Regions from separate parts of the Paenibacillus sp. Z6-24 genome, predicted to be linked through region 2. Evidence: a T-box and tRNA genes for the amino acid it is inferred to sense, from the RefSeq annotation. Region 2 holds a T-box; the other holds one or more tRNA genes.
The links. The T-box of region 2 lies ahead of M1D61_RS05300 (valine--tRNA ligase). A T-box ahead of a tRNA ligase gene usually reads a tRNA of that ligase, here a tRNA-Val.
Positions count from the first base shown of each region.

Region 1: it encodes a tRNA-Val, which carries the amino acid that the T-box ahead of M1D61_RS05300 (valine--tRNA ligase) is inferred to sense. The anticodon was not compared.

Region 1 covers NZ_CP096398.1:1,669,515-1,678,165, reverse strand. Annotated here, with positions in the region: gene M1D61_RS07340 (YdhK family protein) at 1-255, opposite strand, end outside; gene M1D61_RS07335 (DUF3841 domain-containing protein) at 550-1,119, opposite strand; gene M1D61_RS07330 (hypothetical protein) at 1,451-1,609, opposite strand; gene M1D61_RS07325 (hypothetical protein) at 1,853-2,161, opposite strand; gene M1D61_RS07320 (hypothetical protein) at 2,276-2,518, opposite strand; gene M1D61_RS07315 (MerR family DNA-binding protein) at 2,861-3,124, opposite strand; tRNA gene M1D61_RS07310 (tRNA-Val) at 3,364-3,435, opposite strand; gene M1D61_RS07305 (hypothetical protein) at 3,571-3,849, opposite strand; gene M1D61_RS07300 (Ig-like domain-containing protein) at 4,060-5,949, opposite strand; gene M1D61_RS07295 (hypothetical protein) at 6,129-6,560, opposite strand; gene M1D61_RS07290 (uracil-DNA glycosylase) at 6,572-7,243, opposite strand; gene M1D61_RS07285 (Gfo/Idh/MocA family protein) at 7,735-8,651, opposite strand, start outside.
Region 2 covers NZ_CP096398.1:1,180,192-1,188,842, forward strand. Annotated here, with positions in the region: gene hemB (porphobilinogen synthase) at 1-196, shown strand, start outside; gene hemL (glutamate-1-semialdehyde 2,1-aminomutase) at 353-1,654, shown strand; gene M1D61_RS05295 (RluA family pseudouridine synthase) at 1,759-2,631, shown strand; T-box leader at 2,773-3,065, shown strand; gene M1D61_RS05300 (valine--tRNA ligase) at 3,231-5,900, shown strand; gene M1D61_RS05305 (bifunctional folylpolyglutamate synthase/dihydrofolate synthase) at 5,911-7,287, shown strand; gene murC (UDP-N-acetylmuramate--L-alanine ligase) at 7,294-8,651, shown strand, end outside.

The DNA of each region.
Region 1 (8,651 bases), 490 kb from region 2:
CTTGCTGCCTACCGGAAATTCAGGACTTTGCGCCGTTTGCAGACCAGCTGGCACTTCGGACGAGCCGGAATGATGCATAGTCCCGCTGTCACCCTCATGCTGCATGGGCATAGAACTGTCATTCATTCCTTCGGTCTGTGACTGGGTCGTTGTACTGCTGCCGGAATCATCCGCTTTCTCTGTATTGGCATTGCTGCTGCAGCCGCTGATTAGGAGCAGCGTAACGACTCCAGCGGAGATTAGACCTTTTTTCATAATGAAACACTCCTTTGATTTTGATATGCTGTTGATTGAAATTAAAACATATACCTTTTCTATATACTATACCCCTGTACTGTATATTGAATAGTAAAAAATATGAATATACTTTGGCATTATAAGAATTTACGGATGCATCTTTTTACAGCAAAAAGCACCCGCACGCAGCAGATGCTTTTCTTGATAGCAGGATGGAGCCTGCATTGATAATATTACCTTGTCAGACAGAGGTGTATCTTTATAGACATGCCGCTTAGATGTCTTTATTATGTAAACCGGTTATACGCTCCATCAGCAGTAATAATATCTTTTAGCCTGGCTCGGTTCAGTCAGATACTCTGCCTTGAGCACCTGCTGCAATCGCACCCGGCCGGTGACGCCCTGCAGACGTCTTTCCTGTGCGCCGGACCAGTCGGTATCCAGGGGGCGGTTAAGATCGAATATGCGCAGCCAGCTCTGTTCCTTGGTCAGCAGCGAGCGACCTGACTGGAACGCATCCCACTCCGCCCGATCCACTGCATTGAACGTATTATTTAACACCGAATGCCACTCCTGAAAATCCGACAGCAGTACATTTAGTGGATTCAGGGACAGGGTAAGACAGACACACTGCTCCCGGCCGGTAAAATGATTCAACTGCAAAAGATCCGGCTTTTCTTTCCATACCCACACCGGGTAACTGCCGTCATAAAGCGGCAGACGCTCCGTCATCTGGGCCATCATCCAGTGGTACGGCTCCGGATAGGCAATATGATCACTATGCCCTTCCAAAAAGCCGTACTGTTGGGCTTGCTCCCAGGCAGACAGCGACTGTATCGTCCAGTATTTGGACTTCGAAGCAGCAGGCGATATTCTCTTCATGGCGGTTGTTCTCCTTCCCTGCACGAACTGCAATACTGCGTAGGGCTAAGCAGTTATCTATATATAAAGTCCGGTCTACAGTTATACATTCAGCTTTCACCGGATGTTCGAAATCAGCTTTTTCATAATCTATGTATCATAACAAAAAAAGCAGCAGAGTTTAAGTATACATCCTCCCGGTTCCAATTTCACACCTAGTATCTGTACGGTATAAATTAAAAACGTGCAGACCGGATATCCATAGATACCCGAGCCTGCACGCCGTCCGTTGCATAGATCATTCATTTCAGAGGAAACTTCCTCCGGATCAATGCTATATTAGATTGTTGGTTTAGTTGGTTTCCATGTACTGGCTGAGGAGTTGAGTCACTTTGCCCCGTACTGCCAGATCCGAGTTATCACGGTTTTTAACGATTTGGCTTACCTGCATCATAAAGGAATCCATTTCGTTCTCTATGTCAAATGCATACTGTTCGTTTCTGTTTTCCACGTTTCTCATGCCTCCAAAATATAATTTCGCTGTCTATCTAATATCACCCTCCAGCTATAAATTTAAAACAGTTATTTGTACATTTTCATTTATTTTTTTGCGAGTTTGTAGTTTCTGTATAGGCGAATATGCAAAAAAAGCCCTTGCTGGACAAGAGCTTTTCTGCATAAATGATAACGAACTCCAATCTCGCCTTTCCTTTTTCCAGAACAGAGTCTGCTAAAAAAACGAGCCTGTACCCTATCAATCCTCCGCAATATCCGCCCGCAGCGCGCTGGCGATTTCGATCATTTTAGGAATAACGGCTTCATTCATACCGGATACGTACAAGTCTCCGTCAAAGTGGCGGAAAGGGATTGTAGCTCCTTCTGTCTCCCAGAGGAAAAAGTCGCCTTCGATCGACATGGTGGCCTCTCCTTTGACTATGAAGACCGGGGTATATACAATATCAGGCTGCAGTTCAAAATAAGCTTTGCATTCTTCCAAAGTAATCGGCTGCCGAGCGCTGCCCTCCTGCTGCATTTCCCGGGTAATTCGGTAACGCTGACCCATATGATGTTGGCTCCTTTACTTTACATTGTGTGCAATTACCTGTGTTCCAAAATTCCATTATACACAAAGCAAAAAGCCCCCGCTACCGGGAGCTGGCAAAATAATTATTCTCCATCAACTCAGTGCATCAATCGCTGCCTGAATATAGGATGGAATCGGATAATTGTCTTTCTCAATCTGCTGCTTGGTATAGATAATGAGCTGCCGTTGATCGGAAACCGGGTAGCCGCCTTCATGCTCACCTCGGTATTCAATCACCCGGCCTCTCGCTTCCCGCTGAGCCAGTGTATAGTCGGTCAGTACATGGAACACCTGTCCAGCAGTCCTGTCAATATACGCGTATGCTTGTTCAGCCATGCAGCTCTCCCTCCTTTGTTTTCTATTATGAAAAGGCATATGTCTGATTGAGTGTCTCGTATTCACCATAATGGTAGCCTACCGCATATTTGCCTTTTTGCTTTATAAATGTATTAAATTCCGTAGGGTCACTGTCTGTTTTCACAAAAAAATAAGCTGCTGCATTTTCTTCGGATAGCAGATTCCAGATCGCTATCATTGTACCTACAAATGAGGAAACAATCGACTGGGTAAATGATCAAACTCCCGAAAAGTATTCGTCCATTTCAGATCATGGTCACGCTGATTTCCTTCTGAAATGATTTCACTGCAAATCAGCTTTTCCTCCGCCTGGTCTTCGAGTCAAATTTCTCCCTGTTTAGCTTCCTGTCCTTCCACAGCATAAGAGCTCGTTTTTTGAAGCACATGCTGAATCTGTTTCAATTTGGTGAGTTCCTGCTCAATATGGGGGATTTTCTTTTCCGCAATATCAATCATATGAGCTGTCGTTCGATGATCCAGATAATCCCGGATATCTTTTAGCGGCATTTTTAGTTCCTTCAAAATATGAATAATCACAAAGATACCCATAGCGCTTGTAAAAAAATTATCATAAAGCGTTTCCAAAAGTAGAGGGAATTCCAATGATTGTTTTATTGTGGAGAGCGAAAAAAGAAGGTATCCATGATTGAAACCAATTATCCCGAACACCGACTGGTGCTGAATATTGAAGAAATTAATCCGACCGCCGATAACCATACTCAGCGAGTCAAACGTAAAGACTTTTATCTGAAAAATGGATATAAGAATGCAATAAATAAAAAGACAAATAAAAAAAGCCCTTGCTACACAAGGACTTTTCGGTATGACCTGTAGTGGGATCGAACCACTGACCCCTACCCTGTCAAGATAGTGCTCTCCCGCTGAGCTAACAGGTCGTATTACAATCACAAGAAGTAATATACCAAATCGGATAAGGGCTGTCAATATCTAACTTGCTGATTCCAGAAAGCCAGACACCTCACAGCAGGCATATACGGATAAATACTATCTGGTATCTAATCCATAGCAGATCAATACTGCGTCCAGTAGGAAGAATCTGTCGCCTGTGAGGTAGTCCGCGGACGCTTCTCCCGGCGCTCCCAGCTTTGGATCATGATAATGGTCGATGGGTCGTTTTTGTTATCCCAATATATGTACTGCCGGTTCTCCAGCGCGGTCAGGGTATGTACCAGTTCATCCGCCGAGCGATATGTCATCGCTGACAGTTCACGCCAGCTCGGCATTCGGCGGTGGCGGGCAAAGAAATTAAATAATACGCGCAGCAGCTTCCTTTCAAAATCATCCAGCATAGTTCTCCTCCTCTGCTGTAAAAGTGTGATACCTTTAAAGAACATATGTTCCTATTCTATATTCTCTATTGCTTTTTGGCAAGAAAACTTTGTCTATTGGCCTGTTTTCATATAAAAAAGAACCTCTGCTTTGCGGCAGAGGTTCCTATCGTCTGTTCATGATCTACAGGCGGTTTATGCTGTTTGGCATGTACCATCCAATCAATGTGCTTACTTCGCAGCTGCTACATCTTTGACAGAAACGCTAACAGAGACGCGTTTGCCGCCAAAGTCAGCTTTGATCGAAGACGATCCTTTGGCTAATGCTGTAATGTTACCTTCTTTTACGGTAGCTACAGTTACTTTGCTGGTCGTCCAGATCGCACCCTTGGTTACATCGACGATTTCACCGGTATCGTACTCGGCTGTCAGGATAACAGTCTTGGCATCACCGGTAGTCATTTTCAGTGATTTCTCGGATACGGTCAGCTTTTTGAGCTTGGAGGTTACATTGACTTTGACAGTTGCTGTCAGACCCTGGTATGAACCCGTTAGTGTAGCAGAACCTACACCAACCGCTTTAACGCTGGCACCTTTGACAGTAGCTACTGCCGGATTGGAAGATACCCAGTTCATTTTGGAAGAAAGTGTTGCTTTTTTACCATCGGCATAAACACCTTTAACCATAATGGATTTGCTTTTGTTCACGTTCAGGTCAATGATCGCCGGTGTCGCCGTGATGGAATTGATTTTGCTTTCCATTTTGATGCCTACACGCACGTTTTTGTTCAGGTAGGTTCCTTTGAGAGACGTGCTGCCTTTGACCAGTGCCTTGATTTTGCCTTCCTGGAGGAGGGCTTTATCGGAGCTCAGTGTCCACTCCACTTCATCGGTTACATCAATGGTATTACCATCTGCAGTGACAGCCTCTACTTTGGGCAGGTTGGCTGTAGATCCAACCACGATGCTCAGACTGGATACGCTCGGTGTCAGTGTCAGCGCTTTGGCTTTGACGCTTACCGGAACGGTTACCGTCATATCGCCGATTTTGCCGACCAGATTGGTGTCGCCTTCGCCTTCGGCTTCCAGTTTGGTAGTGGTTACGGATGCGATGGAGCTATCAATCGTCCAGTCCACCAGTTTGGACAGGTCCTTGGTAGTACCGTCCACTGCTGTACCGGTTACTTTTGGCAGTGCTGCCGATCCGCCGGTTACAAGGTCGATGGAATCCACATTTGCCTGTACTTTGGTCATTGTTTTGTAGACCGTTATTTTGAATGTCTTGGTAAAGTCTTCATATTGAGCCTTGATCGTGGAAGTACCTTCTACCCATGGTGTCAGTACGCCATTCTCGATCGTAGCGTTCAGCGGGTTGGACGATGTCCATGTTACTTTGGAAGTGACATTGGTGGGTACACGACTGGCATCGCCTACTTCAGCTACGATCTGCTTCGGCTGCTGGCCGATGAACATGATCTGATCTTCTTCCGGAGTCAACATCAATCCCTGGAAGGAAGAGCGTACATACAGATCAGTTGCTGCTACGAGACCTGCATACTTTGCCGTAAGAGATGTTGTTCCCTGGGATAGACCGGTTACTTTGCCTTCGACTACTTTGGCTACTTTAATGTCATATGTAGACCATGTAACACTATCGGTTACGTCTACTGTACTTCCGTCTTGCTTGGTAGCTGTTGCTGTGAATTCAACAGGTTCTCCAATCGTTACGTTGGTTCCAGCTGCCGGAGACAGTGTGAGCGCGTTATAAGGTGATGTTACTGTCACTTTCTTGGTTGCAGCAAGGTCGCCATACTTGGCAGTAATCGTCGTTGTACCGACGCTTACCGGTGTGACTTGGCCGGATTTCACGGTAGCTACAGCTGCACTGCTGGTAGACCATGTCGCTTTGTCGGATACGTCTGTCGTATCGCCTGAACCGTCAACGGTGTACACATTCAGTTCCTGTCCATCATCCTCAAGTGACAAGGTCAGCGTATTGTTATCATCGAACTTCAGTGATACCGCAGTAGTATCCGCCGCGAATACTCCGCTTGGAAAGAGCATTGTGCTGACCAATACTAGCGCAAGCATCCATTTCCCCAATTTAGCAGTACGTGTCATTCATTTCTCCCCTTAATATAGTATCGTCTGTATCCAATCCTCTATTAATATCGGAGGAACAGTACACAGAATGAAGCTTTGTATGTAAAAAAGCCATTTAATTTCCAAAATAAGACTATCGTCCTGTATAAAAGACGATAGTCTGTGAACGGTTATGTTTTATTGCACAGTTATACAGCTCAGCATCCCCTGCGTGAGCGTACAACAAACTGATGATCCGCTTTGGTAAAGGTGCGGTGATCATCGAGAATCACCCGCTCCCGGTTATGACGGACCAGCCGCGCAAATGGCTCGATCAGCTGATCGTCTTTCCAGATCATGACTTTGGAGCCGAACAAAATGGCATTATCAAACTGAACCGGCTGCTTCATCAGATAACCGACCGAATTCAGCTCCCAGGCTGCCGAATTAAGATCCTGAGGCAGCATCTTGAGCTCCTTGATATGAAGGATATCATTCAGCAGAATATGAATCGAACCCGGCTGCAGGATGAGCCGATTCTTCTCAATATCCCAGTGCTGTATAGTACCGTACAGTCTGGAATGATACTCATCATCCCGGGTAATTACGACTCTTTTGCCTTCCCAGTGCTTCATCATCTCCACCTCCATCTGCCACCCCCTCAGGATAACTGCGGAATTGTCCAGTCGATTGGCTCGATCTGATGCTTTTCCAGGAATTGATTGGTTTGTGAAAACGGGCGACTGCCGAAAAATCCCTTACGTGCGGCAAATGGACTCGGGTGTGCCGAACGGATCACCAGATGATGCTCCGTATTGATCAGTGTCTGCTTCTCTGCTGCATGATTGCCCCATAGCAGGAACACCATTGGTTCCTTGCGCTCATTCAGCAGTCGGATAATCGTGTCGGTAAATCGCTCCCAGCCCTTGCCCCGGTGGGAAGCCGGCTGTCCGGCCCTTACGGTAAGTGCCGTATTGAGCAGCAGTACGCCATGCTTGCCCCAGCTCACGAGCGAACCGTGATTTGGAATCGGCACTCCGATATCTTCATTTAACTCTATGTAAATATTACGCAGTGAAGGCGGAATTTTAACTCCCGGCTGCACAGAGAAACTGAGTCCTTCAGCCTGACCGGCACCATGATACGGGTCCTGGCCCAAAATGACCGCTTTGACCTCCGCATATGGAGTCAGACGCAGCGCTTGGAACAGCAAGTCCCTGGGCGGGTAGATGGTATGCTCTTCATACTCCGTATCCAGCCAGCTCATCAGTTCCTGGAAATAAGGCTGCTTCATTTCCTCCTTTAGAATATCATCCCAATCATTACCAAACATAATCAACATCCTTTCTGTATCGGCCATCCTGTCAATGGATTATTCCTGTATCCAGCTGCTCGCTGATACCTGTCTCAGTTATTACCCCAAATTCATCATAATGCAATTCGATTTTGGTTTCACCTTTTTTTAGATGACCCGGCGGCTTAATCAATAACACTTAATAAATAACAGATATAAACAAAAATTATAACTTCGCTGATAAGATTGCTGCAGCAGAGGTTTCTATAATAACGAATCCTATTAATATGGAAAAAAATATACATCAAAAAACAGCAGCCATCATACCGGCTGCCGCTTTCGGCAATCATTACTATATGAACAAATGGATTCATATTGATTGATAATATGAAAAGCGAATATTTCTCGGATGGTCAGCAGAAAAGTTCATTTTTGATGAAAAAATTAGCGTACGTCCGATACCGCTGTTGTATCCACATCATTCTCTATACGCTGCTGTCGTTTGCTTCAGTCAGACGCTCTGTTTAGCTTCAGCGCAGATATCCATTTACCAGCCCATAGGAAAGCGGCTGCGGCTGTTCACAGGCAGTCGTCAGTTCGACATAGCGGCGTGACTCTGCACTGCTGTGAAACGCATGCATAATCTCCAGCACATGATTGGTCATCTGCCCATTCGCACGTGGAGTGCCTCCATGGAGAATACAATCCGCCATATCCGAGATACCGATCCCGCGGCTGTTCTCTTCGTATTGATGAACCGCCGGAATCTCCATAAATTCACTGCCCTGGGCAGGTCGCAGACGGATCGGACCGCCAAAGGTATTCGGGTCCGGGACAAGCAGCGTTCCCAGCGTACCATAGATTTCAATATACGGCAGGGTGCTGCTCCATACATCAAAACTGGTGATCACGCTTGCAATCGCACCGCTGCGGAACTGGATCGTACCTGCAATATGCGTCGGCACCTCCACATCAATCACCTGGCCAAACTTCGGTTCACTCGTAATCGTACGCTGGGAAAATGAAGTGCGGGTCATACCGCTTACCAGTTCCGCCGGCCCCAGCAGCGAAATCAGGGCAGTCAGATAATAAGGGCCCATATCGTACATGGGACCGCCGCCCTTTTTGTAGTAAAATTCCGGTGCCGGATGCCAGCTCTCATGCCCATGATTGACCATAAAGGCAGTCGCCGACAGCGGCTCTCCGATAAAGCCGTCATCGATCAGCTTGCGGCAGGTCTGCAGTCCGGCACCGAGGAACGTATCCGGTGCTCCGCCAAGCAGCAGTCCTTTCTCCTCCGCCAGTCTCACCAGTTCACTGCCCTGCTCGGGTAACAGGGACAATGGCTTCTCCACATACACATGCTTGCCGCCCTCCAGCGCCTGACGGCAAATCTCGAAATGATCCTGCGGTGTCGTCAGATTCACTACGATCTGGATCTCTTCGC
Region 2 (8,651 bases):
CGAGAACTTTGACCTGCCGCTGGTAGCTTATAATGTCAGTGGGGAATATGCTATGGTCAAAGCTGCTGCACAGCAGGGCTGGATTGATGAGCGCGGCATTGTAACCGAGATGATGCTGGGCTTCAAACGTGCCGGCGCGGACATGATCATCACTTATTTCTCCAAAGATGTTGCACGTTGGCTGCGCGAAGAATAGAATGACGATTTCATCCGTCCATTCGGATTGCACATGAACAGGACGGGTAAATATACGGGACAGGGAAAATGAATACAGTCTGAAGCGGTGCACCGGTCTGTCCGGTGTACTCCCGGTCTGTATCATTTGGATACCATTTATGGAGGTGCTTGATCAATGAACAATATGAACTCCGTGCGCCGTGATGAACGCTCGCGCACAGCTTTTGAAGAAGCCAAACAGTATATTCCGGGCGGGGTGAACAGTCCGGTTCGCGCTTTTAAAACGGTAGGTCTGACGCCCGTGTATGTAGATCGTGGAGAAGGCTCCCGTCTGTATGATATCGATGGCAATGTATTTATCGATTATGTCGGCTCCTGGGGTCCGCTCATTATGGGACATGCGCATCCCGACGTCGTTCGTGCACTGCAGGAAGCCACGGTAAAAGGCACCAGCTTTGGCGCACCGACCGAGATTGAGACGCGTATGGCCAAGCTGGTCGCCGAGCGTGTACCGTCGATTGATATTGTACGTATGGTAAGCTCCGGTACGGAAGCGACGATGAGCGCGATCCGCCTGGCACGCGGTTACACCAAGCGCGATAAAATTCTGAAATTTGAAGGCTCCTACCATGGACATGGCGATAGCCTGCTGATCAAAGCCGGTTCCGGTGTGGCTACGCTGGGATTGCCGGACAGCCCCGGGGTACCGGAAGCGGTCGCTTCCAATACCGTAACGGTTCCTTACAACGATCTGGAATCGGTCCGTCTGGCATTTGAACGTTTTGGCGAGGATATCGCCTGTATTATCGTTGAGCCGGTAGCCGGCAATATGGGGGTAGTTCCTCCGGCAGCCGGATTCCTCGAAGGTCTGCGTGAAGTGACATCGCAGTATGGCAGTCTGCTGATCTTTGATGAAGTCATGACCGGATTCCGCGTGCATATGAACTGTGCCCAGGGACGTTATGGAGTGACTCCGGATCTGACCTGTCTTGGTAAAGTAATCGGTGGCGGTTTGCCGGTTGGAGCTTATGGAGGCAAGCGCGAGATTATGGAGCAGATTGCGCCGACAGGCCCTATTTATCAGGCAGGCACACTCAGCGGTAATCCACTCGCGATGACAGCCGGTTATACCACACTGAGCCTGCTGACGCCGGAAGTGTATACACGTCTGGAGCAGATCTCTGCCCGTCTGCAGGAAGGGTTCGAAGTCAACGCTCGCGAAGCAGGCATTCCGCTTACAATTAACCGTGTTGGCTCCATGGTCTGCCCGTTCCTGACAGAAGGACCGGTAACCAATTACGATACTGCCAAAGTGAGCGATATGGATATGTTCAAACGCTATTTTGGCGCGATGCTGGATCGCGGCATCAGCGTGGCACCGTCTCCATTTGAAGGCATGTTCGTATCCGGTGTGCACAGCGATGAGGATATCGAGCAGACGATCGCAGTTCACCGCGATGTCATGAAGTCGCTATAATGATGACACCTGCCATGGACGACCACAACCGTTCCAATACCGGGAATCCTTCTTTCAAATCGATTCGAGCCGCTGCGGAGCGCCGCGGTGAATGGCTGGAGCTCATGCCCGGCCGCGAGCTTGATCTGCAGCAGACCGAGCAGCGTCATACCCGGATGATGCAGTGGCTGGAAAGCCAGTCTTTCCCGGTCAAACTGCTGGGCAGACTTCATTCCAAAGGAGAAATCAAAATAACCGGCGACCGCATCAGACTGCGTTTGTTTCCGGCGGCCGAGTACGGCTTTGAGCCGCGTTATGATCATCCGCTGGAAGTTCTGTATGAAGATGATTACATCCTGGTGGTGCACAAGCCGGCTGGTATGGCCGTACACCCTGCGGATCAGCAGGATACACGGGTGACGCTGGCCCATGCTGTAGCTGCGCATTATGAGAGTACCGGCCAGGATTGTGCCGTACGCCATGTCCATCGTCTGGATGAGGACACAACCGGACCGGTACTATACGCCAAGAACGAATTTGCCCTTTCCCTGATGGATGAGCAGATGCGGGAGAAGCTCATCGATAGACGTTATGCTGCACTCGTGCAGGGCAATGTCAGTGATCAGTTGACGATAATCGATGAGCCGATTGGCAAGGATCGCCATCACAAGCAACGCCGCCGGGTATCACCGGGTGGACAGTCTGCCGTTACTTTTGTGGAAAAGGTAGCCGGTACCAAAGCCGCCAGTCTGGTCAAGCTGAAGCTGGAAACCGGCCGAACGCACCAAATTCGTGTCCATATGAGCTATATGGGGCATCCGCTAATCGGTGATGCATTGTACGGTGGACGCAGTGATCTGCTGGATCGCCAGGCACTGCATGGCGAACAGCTTGCTTTTGTCCATCCGTGGACAGGCGAAGAGACGGTCGTGGATGATCCCTGGCCATCGGATATGCTGCAGCTGGCCGAGAGCCTCAAGCTGATTGGACAGGAGTAATGACGCCTTGCAGTTACAGGCGGGCTGCTTTTAATTTAAAGTAAATACAGACAGGCTGGCATTCGGCAGGCATACGCCGGATGTCAGCTTTTTTATTGACTTTGCTACGTCTACAAGTTATGATGTTGAGTGAAAATTAGTTCAAAAACTGTGAACGGAAATAGTAGACATGATCGGCCTTTAGAGAGCGGAACTGCTGCGCTGAGAGGTTCTGTAGGATGCGATACGTCGAAGTCGTCCGGGAGTTGTTCATTTGAGACCTGGTTTGTCCGATCCTTGAGATCGGCAGCGGTAACAGGTATAGAATGGACCGGTAGCAGCCGTTATCTGTCTTAGAGTGTCGTTATCTGATGCGTATTTTCAATATAATCGCAAGGAAGTACAGGTAGCGAAACAAAGGTGGTACCACGAGAGCCAGGCCTTTCGTCCTTTGAGACGAAGGGCTTTTTTTGTTGGTTTGGCCTTACTGGTGGATAATAACTGCCGAACAACGATCATACACGGTTTAATACGCAGGAACGGGTATTCATGGCATCCGCTGTCCCGTGCATGCATCAGGTGTACACTTTTACTTATATGATAATGATGGAGGGATCTGTATGACAGAACCAAACACTAATCCGGCATCAACATCCATGCCGACAACGTATGACCCCAAATCCGCCGAGCGCAAATGGTATGACTACTGGATGGAAAATGATTTCTTCCGTGCAGGCCAGCGTCCGGATGCACAGCCATATACGATTGTTATTCCACCGCCGAACGTAACCGGTATGCTGCATATCGGCCATGCGCTCGACTTTACCCTACAGGATATTATGATTCGTACCAAACGGATGCAGGGATATGATGCACTCTGGCTGCCGGGTTCCGACCATGCCGGTATTGCTACCCAGACCAAGGTAGAGCAGAATCTGCGCGCCGAAGGCATTACCCGTCATGATCTGGGACGCGAGAAGTTCGTGGAGAAAGTGTGGGAATGGAAGGACAAATACGCACAGACCATTCACGAGCAGTGGGCCAAAATGGGCTTCTCTCTCGATTACTCCCGTGAGCGTTTTACACTGGATGAAGGACTGTCCAAGGCAGTACGCCAGGTATTCGTAAAATTGTATGAAAAAGACCTGATCTATCGCGGCAAACGCATCATCAACTGGGACCCTCAGGCACGTACAGCCCTGTCCGATATCGAAGTGGAATACAAAGAAGTAAACGGTCATCTGTATCATCTGGAGTATCCGCTGAAGGATGGAAGCGGCTCGATCACTGTAGCCACAACCCGTCCGGAAACCATGTTGGGCGATACTGCAGTAGCTGTTCATCCCAAAGACGAACGCTACAAAGATATGATCGGCAAAATGCTCGTACTGCCAATCATCGGTCGCGAAATTCCCGTGATTGCAGACGATTATGTAGATCGTGAATTCGGCAGCGGTGCTGTGAAAATCACACCTGCCCATGATCCGAATGACTTTGAAATGGGTCAGCGCCATGATCTGCCGCAGATCGTAGTGATGGACGAAGGCGGCATTATGAATGAAAATGCCGACAAATACCAGGGAATGGACCGCAGTGATGCACGCAAACAGATCGTCAAGGATCTGCAGGATGCCGGTGTACTGATTCGTATTGAGGATCATGTTCACCAGGTAGGACACAGTGAGCGTTCCGGAGCTGTAGTTGAGCCGTATCTGTCTACCCAGTGGTTCGTTAAAATGAAGCCGCTGGCTGATGCAGCCATCGAAGCACAGCGTAATGGCAAAGGTACGAATTTTGTACCGGACCGTTTTGAGAAAACATACCTGAACTGGATCGAAAATGTACGTGACTGGTGTATTTCCCGTCAGCTGTGGTGGGGTCATCGCATCCCGGCCTGGTACTGCGAAGAGACTGGCGAGATTATCGTATCCGCCGAAGATCCAAGCAATCTGCCTGAGCACGCGGGCAAAACGCTGCGTCAGGATGAAGATGTACTGGACACCTGGTTCAGCTCGGCGCTGTGGCCGTTCTCCACACTCGGCTGGCCGGATGAGACAGAAGATCTCAAACGCTATTATCCAACCGATCTGCTTGTAACCGGCTATGACATTATCTATTTCTGGGTAGCGCGCATGATCTTCACCGCAATTGAGTTTACCGATCAGATTCCGTTCAAGGATGTGCTGATGCATGGTCTTGTACGTGCGTCGGATGGACAGAAAATGTCCAAATCGCTCGGCAACGGGGTTGACCCGCTTGAAGTTATCGAACAATATGGCGCGGACGCGATGCGTTATATGATCTCTACCGGCAGTACGCCGGGTCAGGATTTACGTTTCCGCTGGGAGCGCGTAGAGCAGTCCCGCAACTTTGCCAATAAAATCTGGAATGCTTCCCGTTTTGCACTGATGAATATGGAAGGATTCACTTTTGAAGATATCGATCTGACCGGCCAGCTGAGCACAGCGGACCGCTGGATTCTGCATCGCATGAACGAAACGGCGCGCGATATTACACGCCTGATCGATTCCTATGAATTTGGGGAAACCGGACGCTTGCTGTACAACTTTATCTGGGATGATCTGTGTGACTGGTATATCGAGATTGCCAAGCTGTCCCTGTATGGAGAAGATGCAGCTGCCAAGAAGACGACCCAATCCGTACTCGCTTATGTACTGGACCGCACGATGCGGATGATTCATCCGTTTATGCCGTTCATTTCCGAAGAGATCTGGCAGCATCTGCCGCATGAAGGACAGACCATTACACTGGCGGCATGGCCGGAATTCGATCCTGCACTGGAAAATAAAGCGGCTGAAGAAGAGATGAGCCTGCTGATCGATATGATCCGCTCCGTACGTAATATCCGTGCGGAAGTAAACGTACCGATGAGCAAAAAAATCGAACTGCTCGTTAAAGCCAATGATCGGCAATCTCTCGATATCATCGAATCCAATGCCCATTATATCCAGCGCTTCTGTAATACTTCCGAGTATCAGGCAGGTCTGGAACTGAATGCGCCGGATAAGGCGATGTCCGCTGTCGTAACCGGTGCGGAACTGTACCTGCCGCTGGCAGGACTGCTCGATATCAGCCAGGAAATTGCCCGTCTGGAAAAAGAAGTGGCTACACTCAACTCCGAAGTGGAACGTGTGGAGAAGAAGCTGTCCAACCAGGGCTTTGTATCCAAGGCGCCAGCGAAAGTGATCGAGGAAGAACGTGCCAAACAGGCTGATTATTCCGACAAACGCGACAAGGTTCTTGCCCGTATTGCCGAACTGAAAGGTTAAGGTGGACATTATGGAATACGAAACTGCGGAGGGGCAGCCAGCCCCTCTACATACGTACGAACAGGCTGTGGAATGGATTAATAATCTGATTCCTTTTGGCATTCGTCCGGGATTGGAGCGGATCGAGCAGCTGATGCAGCTGCTCGGCAATCCGCACCGCAGGCTGAAGTTCATTCATGTGGCAGGCACCAACGGCAAAGGCAGTACATGTGCCTTTCTGACACGGGTACTGATTGAATCGGGCTATGATGTAGGTACATTTACTTCGCCGTATATCACCAAGTTCACCAACCGTTTTCAATATAACGGTCAGGATATCCCCGAAGAGACACTGCTTCATGTCGCCAATCGACTGTATCCGCTCGTTGCGGAGATGGCAGCGACCGAACTGGGTTCTCCTACCATGTTCGAAGTATCGACTGCACTGGCTATTGTATATTATGCCGAAGAGTGCTATCCCGATGTGGTCGTATGGGAGACCGGTCTTGGAGGACGGATGGATGTGACCAATATCGTGCATCCGATTGTGTCGGTGATTACGAATGTGGGTTATGATCATACGGATATTCTGGGAGATACACTGGAGCAGATCGCTGGGGAAAAAGCAGGCATTATCAAGCCGGGCGTGCCGGTAGTGACCAGTGTTGATCAACCGGAAGTAATCGAAGTACTTGCCCGCAAAGCGGAGCAGTGCCGTACGACCATGTATCTGGCAGGCCGGGATTATACGGCAGAACGTCTGAGCGGAGACGAGGACAGCCAGTCTTTTCATTTTCATGGACCTTTCCGTGAAATGGATATTGAGATCGGCATGCAGGGCGAGCATCAGTGCGCCAACGCCGGCCTTGCGATGATGACGCTGGAAGTGCTGCGTCAGTATATGGCCTTTGTGCTGGATGATGAGCCGCTGCTGTCCGGCTTCCGTCATACATTCTGGGCAGGACGCCTGGAAAAGGTGTCGGATCACCCGCCGATTGTACTGGATGGCGCGCATAATCCGGAGGGAGCCGCTTCACTCGTGAAGAGCATCCCGCAGACGTATACGTACAATAAACTTCATATGCTGGCAGGCATGCTGGAGAACAAGCAGCATGAACCGGTATTCCGTCATCTGCTGTCCATTGCGGACACATTGATTCTGACCGAACCGGATTTTAGACGTAAAATGGATGCGGACAGACTGTACGAGCTTGTTCGTCAACTACAACACGACATGAACAAAACGGAAGTTGAGATTATAGTGGAAAGTGACTGGAAGCAGGCATTGGAGCTGCTGAAGTCACGTACAGAACGGGAAGATCTTGGGGTCGTTACCGGAACACTCTATTTAATTTCAGATGTAAGAGCGACTCTTTTGCATCAATCCGATTCTGAAAAGGGCTGGTGAGACATAATGAATAAGACAGAACATATACATTTTATAGGCATTGGCGGTTACGGCATGAGCGCCATCGCCAAAGTATTACTCGAAATGGGCTATAAGGTGACCGGTTCGGATGTGGCGATGAGTGCACTGGCAGCCAAACTGCAGCAGCAGGGCGCAGAAATACACATCGGACACGATGCACAAAAAGTACACGGCGCCGATCTGCTCGTCTATTCTTCGGCAGTAGCGACTGATGACGTGGAGCTTGTAGAAGCAAGACGTCTGGAGATTCCTGTCCTGCATCGCTCCGAGATGCTGGCACGTCTGCTGAACGAACGTAAAGGGGTAGCGGTAGCAGGAGCACATGGCAAGACAACCACATCTTCTATGATCGCACTGGTGATGGAAGAATGTGACGCTGATCCAACATATATTATCGGCGGAGAGATCGTGAATCTCGGCACCAATGCCAAGGCAGGCAAAGGGGACTATGTAGTCGCCGAAGCCGATGAAAGCGACGGCACGTTCCTGCAGTACCATCCGACGATTGCAGTCGTAACCAATATCGAAGCGGATCATCTGGAAAACTATGACGGTGATTTTGCCAATATCAAAGCAGCTTATGTACAATTCCTCAGCCAGCTGCGTCCCGGCGGCAAAGCGATTGTCAATGCGGATGACGAGAATGTCCGTGAGCTTCTGCCTAATATTAAAGGGGATACGGTTACCTTTGGTATTCAACAGGATGCAGACTATACGGCAGAAGACATTCAGCCGGATGACCGCAAAATCTCATTCGTGATGAAATACCGGGGCGAGAAGCTGGGAACTGTCCAGCTGTCCGTACCGGGTATCCATAATGTCTATAATGCAATGGCAACGATCATTTCCTGTCTGGAAGCGGGACTTTCCTTTACCGCTGTAGCGGCAGCAATTGTACGTTTCCAGGGAGCCAAGCGCCGCTTCCAGGTGATCGGTGAAGCGAATAATGTGCTGGTTGTGGACGATTATGCCCATCATCCGACCGAGATCGAAGCGACCCTGCAGGCTGCACGCGCAACCGGCAAAAAGATCATTGCGATCTTCCAGCCGCAGCGGTATTCACGTACTTTCTTCCTGTTGGATGAATTCAGCCGTGCCTTCACTGAAGCGGATGAAGTGATCATTACGGATATTTATGCACCGGCTGGCGAGCAGCAGATCGAAGGCGTTCACTCGTCTAGACTTGTGGAGCTCATTTGTGAGAACAGTAACAGCAATGCCCGCTATATTGCGGAAAAGGAAGAAGTTGTTACCATGCTGACTTCGCGCCTGGAACCGGGTACACTGATCATTACAATGGGTGCAGGCGACATCTGGAAAGTATCCAAAGCGCTGGCGGAACA